Regions from separate parts of the Herminiimonas arsenitoxidans genome, predicted to be linked through region 2. Evidence: predicted binding sites of a transcription regulator. Region 2 holds the regulator's gene; the other holds the start of a gene.
The links. The regulator FliA, encoded in region 2, starts transcription of late flagellar genes. The targets are predictions, from matches to a motif close to CTAAAGTTTNNNNNNNNNNNGCCGNTA.
Positions count from the first base shown of each region.

Region 1 (2,411 bases), 730 kb from region 2:
TGTGCGAAAGTCACGCCATCAATTGCCGTTGTAGGAAAAGCCGCATTCGAATACATCGATGCGTTATCCGACAGACGCGTCACGTTATAGTTGGTGCCATCGTAGGTCAAACGATAATCACTCGTCGTCAGAGCACCTACGTCGCTGATACTGGCACTAATATTCGCATTACCGGTATTTTTGTTACTGGCATTCACAACAGGCGGAGCCATGCTGAAAAAATCGCCGCCCAAATTGCCGTTTTGATCTTGTCCCAGCTTATGTTGCGCATTGAAGGTTGCCGCCAATCCAAGCGCAATACGTCCCAGTGAATTCTGTATCACATCCAAGGTCTTGCTGCGATATTCAAACAAGCCACCCAGATTACCGCCGACTAATGCACTTTCCGGCAAGATCACCGTCTTACCGTTTGTGACATAACCAACTTCGGTACGGCCAGGATCGGTCGGCGATGTAACGGCAGTCAGTTCATACGCGGATGTCCCCACCACGATAGGTTGACCATTACCGATGAAGACGTTGTAACTGCCATCTTGTTTAACCACCGACACCTTGCTTTGCTTCGCCAATTCACCGACCAAAAGATCACGTTGATCGAGCAAATCATTTGGTGGTTGACCGGTGCCGTTCTGTGCCTTGGCGATCGCGTCATTTAATTGCGCAATCTGCTTGGCGTAAGCATTGATATCGGTGATGGCACCGCTGATTGAATCATTCACGCCATCACGCATACCGCGGAATTGCGCATCCATACTTTGAAAGCGTGCAGTCAGTGCTTCCGCTCCCGACAACATGGCCTGACGTGATGACGCAGTACCTGGATTGGCAACCAGATCCGCAACACCCTTGAAGAAATCTGCAATGACCGGTGTCAATCCGACATCCGAATCGGCCATCATATTGTTGACCTTGCTGATCTGCGCGTAATACGTATCCAGCTGGCTTTTGCTGGATTGCGCGCCGATTATTTGCGCGCCGAGGAAATCGTTATAGATGCGTTTAACGGTTTCTACGTTGGTACCGTTGCCGATATAACCGCCACCGATATTCTGACCGCCCAGCGATGCCTGAATTACCAACTGCCGGCTATAGCCTGGCGTCGCCTGGTTGGCAATATTGTGTCCTGTCGTAGCAATTCCAGCCTGGGCTGCGGCAAGTCCACTTTGAGCAATGCTGAGAAGATTAGACATAATTTATTTATTAACTCTATGTTGGTATGTACGGCACATCGGTGAAAAACTTGAGCCGAAGATCATGTTGTTAATGCAAGAAAGTTATATTTCTTGCAAATATAAGACTGATTAAGCGGACAAATTACGATTGATCAGGTTTGTCAGTTTAGTGGCGTAATTCGGGTCAGTTGCATAACCTGCACGCTGCAAACCTTGCGCAAAGCCATTCACGTCACTAGCGTTCGCCAATACTTTTTCGTAACGCGGATTACTGCGTAACAGCTTCGCGTAATCGCGGAATGAATCAGCGTAGGAATCATAAGCACGGAATTTCTCAACACGTTTTTGCGCGACGCCATCTACATACTCGGTGGTCACCGCATCCACAGTTTTGCCTTTCCAGTTGGCGCCTGCCTTGATACCAAACAGATTGTTGCTGCTACTGCCATCGGCAGTCTTGATAACGCGTTTGCCCCAACCGCTTTCCAACGCGGCCTGTCCCAGCATGAATTTGGCTGGAATGCCTGTAGTAAGACTGGCCTCTTCCGCGTGTGCGCTCAATTTGTCCTGGAAGGCCTGTACGTGAGCAGGTTTGGCAGAAGCTGAAGTAACGCTACCGCCTGATTGCAAAGCGTGAGCGGCATTCGAACGCTGTGCGGCAAGCGCATTGCGCTCCGCCATCGAACGCATGATTTCCGTTCTCAAACTTGCCGATGGGTCAGCTAGATCCTTCGCCGCATCGGCACCATCAGGTGCGACTGCGGAATTCATCTGATTGCTAGACAATTGACGGATCAACACATCTGCCAGGCCAATGCCGCGGCTGGCCAGATTCTGGCTCAATTGCTGATCCAGCATCGACGTGTACATCTTGGTTTGCTGATTGTCCAGAATACCGTCTTGCGGTGTCGCTTCGCGCATGCTCTTCATGATCATGTTCATGAAGAGTGCTTCGAATTGCTTGGCAGCCGCCTTCAGTGAATCAGGCGAATTCTGCCGCGCAGATTGCTTCAGTGATTCGAGGCCCTTGGCATCGATCGCGAGGCTGCTGTTCGAATTGTCGGCAGGCGTAATCATAGTGAGCTTAAATAATTTCCAGTTCTGCGCGCAGTGAACCTGCTGCTTTCATCGCTTGCAAAATCGCCAGCAAATCTTGCGGCGTTGCACCTATCGAATTCAATGCCTTGACCACATCAGCCAAGGACGCTGAATTTTTCAAAAGTATGACTTTGCCCGGAT
Region 1 is NZ_LT671418.1:997,450-999,860, forward strand. Features, by position in the region: gene flgK (flagellar hook-associated protein FlgK) at 1-1,190, opposite strand, end outside; gene flgJ (flagellar assembly peptidoglycan hydrolase FlgJ) at 1,302-2,249, opposite strand; gene BQ6873_RS04670 (flagellar basal body P-ring protein FlgI) at 2,257-2,411, opposite strand, start outside.
Region 1: flgK (flagellar hook-associated protein FlgK) is a predicted target of FliA. The motif match lies at 1,219-1,245, and genes of this name have one in related genera.

Region 2 (2,411 bases):
TCGCGTACATGACGACAAAGAAGGCGAACAAGAGCGTGATGAAGTCGGCGTAGGACACCAGCCAACGCTCATGGTTTTCATGTTCTTCTTCGTGTTTTCTACGTGCCATGGTTGATCAATCTGCAGATACTGTAAGCAAAACTACCGTTACATCAGATAGATATTCATGCGCTCTTCGATCAAGCGCGGATTGTCACCTGCAGCAATACCGGCAAATGCATCCGCCAGCATTTCGCGTTTAAAAATATCGCGACTGACCAGAGCTTTGAGCTTACTGGAGATAGGCAAGAACACTAGATTAGCAAAACCAACGCCATAAATCGTGGCCACAAATGCGACAGCAATACCGCTACCGAGGCGACTTGGATCGGATAAGTTTTCCATCACGTGTATCAGGCCAAGAACCGCGCCCAAAATCCCGATGGTCGGCGCGTAACCGCCTGCTGCTTCCCATATCTTGATGGCTAGGCGTTGGCGTGTTTCATAAGCGCCGATTTCCATATCCAACACTTCACGTAATTTATTTGGATCAACACCATCCACGATCAAACGCAAACCGTGCGCAATAAATGGATCGTTCACATCCTTGATGACACGTTCCAGACTGAGCAAGCCTTCGCGACGTGCGATCACACTCCAACTAGTGATGTCACTGATCAAGGCTTGATAGTCATCATCCTTCGGGACGAAAACCAAACCCGCCATTTTTACGCCTTGCGCAAAATTGCGCCAGCCGCTTTGCAGAAGAACAGCACCTATGGTGCCGACGATGACAATGATGAACGCGGCTGGTTGCACCAGCGAGCCCAGCCCTCCTCCTTCGAGCATTTGCCCGACAAGGATGCCACCAAGCGCCAGCGCGATACCAATTAAGCTACCCCAGTCCACGCTTTCTCCCTTAAGTTTGCACGCATCCTGGCGATAGCCTGACTATGCAATTGCGATACACGTGATTCGGTCACGCCCATGACGGCGCCGATTTCCTTCAGATTCATTTCCTGCTCGTAGTACAAACCCATGAGGATTTTTTCACGCTCCGGCAGTGCATGAATTGCTTCAATGACCGCGGCACGAAAACCGGTGTTCATCAAATTCTGCAATGGATCGGGCGACTCATCGGTGCAATAACGATCGAGGAAATGCTCGTTGTCTTCGCTATCGTGAAAGTCTTCGTAATACACCAGTTGATGGCCACCACCGTCGCTCAACAAATCCTGATAATCAGCCAGCGACAGCTTGAGCTGTTTGGCGACTTCGCTCTCGTTCGGCGCACGTCCCAGACGCTGCTGCAAGGTGTTCATTGCCACCTCGATCTTGCGCATATTTTGACGCATGCTGCGCGGCATCCAGTCACTGCTGCGCAATTCATCCAGCATCGCGCCGCGTATGCGTTGCACGGCATAGGTTTCGAATTGCGCGCCATGTGTTTCTTCGTAGCGGCTAACAGCATCCAGCAAACCAATCATGCCAGCCTGAATCAAATCATCCACTTCCACACTAGGCGGCAACTTGGCTTTCATCTGATGCGCCAGTTTTTTAACTAGAGGCGCATGTTCTCCTACGAGATGATCTTTGTCTGATTTTCCAGCCGCGGTATACATAGGTGATTCAGGCTCCGAACTTGGCGCCGTGGGCGGATAAGGTAAAACGTTCTGCAAGACGTCTGAAAGCAACCGATGCACCAGCCATCGGGAAGGCATCTATCACCGCACGACCAAGACGCGCCGCGCGTGTCGTTTGTTCATCTTGCGGTACAGAGCCTATCGAATGCAATTCCACTGCCAGATAACGACTGGCCGCTTGTGCCATGTTTTGATAAACAAGCGCGGCTTCCTGCTCGTCTGCCCCTGTCACCAGAACACTGAACGGACGACGGCCTAATTGCGCATTCAATCGTTTGATCAACGCATAGGCGTTCTTGATCGATGCCGCATCGGGCGAAACTTGTACGACGATATCGCCGTTCGCCATCGCAGGGATAGGTAAATTACCATCTTCATCCAGTTCGGCATCAACCATCAGCACGTCTGATTGCGATGCCAAGACGTTGAATGCATTCGACAGACGACGCTGTTGATTCGCATCACGTGTTACTGCATGGAGTGAGCCACGCGTCAGTGACGCCAGACCGAAGCCTTGCGGCATCGCTTGCACGACTTGATTAAGTGCGCGCTCCTGGCGTGCGACGTCAAGCAAGGTTGCCTGTATTTCTGCACCCATGCGATGCGTGATGCCATTTGTGGAAGCGCAGGCGTCCAGCAGCACGACATCGCTGCCGCTTGATGCAAGCGAGGCGCTCAGATTGACCAGCATCGCGCTTTTTTCTGCCGCTGAAGTGGCTGACAAAAAAGTGAAAATGCGCGGCTTTGGCCCGGCGAGCAGTCGCCGCAGACCTTCTGCCTGATCACATT
Region 2 is NZ_LT671418.1:267,138-269,548, reverse strand. Features, by position in the region: gene motD (flagellar motor protein MotD) at 1-109, opposite strand, end outside; gene BQ6873_RS01280 (flagellar motor protein) at 148-888, opposite strand; gene BQ6873_RS01275 (RNA polymerase sigma factor FliA) at 870-1,601, opposite strand; gene BQ6873_RS01270 (MinD/ParA family ATP-binding protein) at 1,609-2,411, opposite strand, start outside.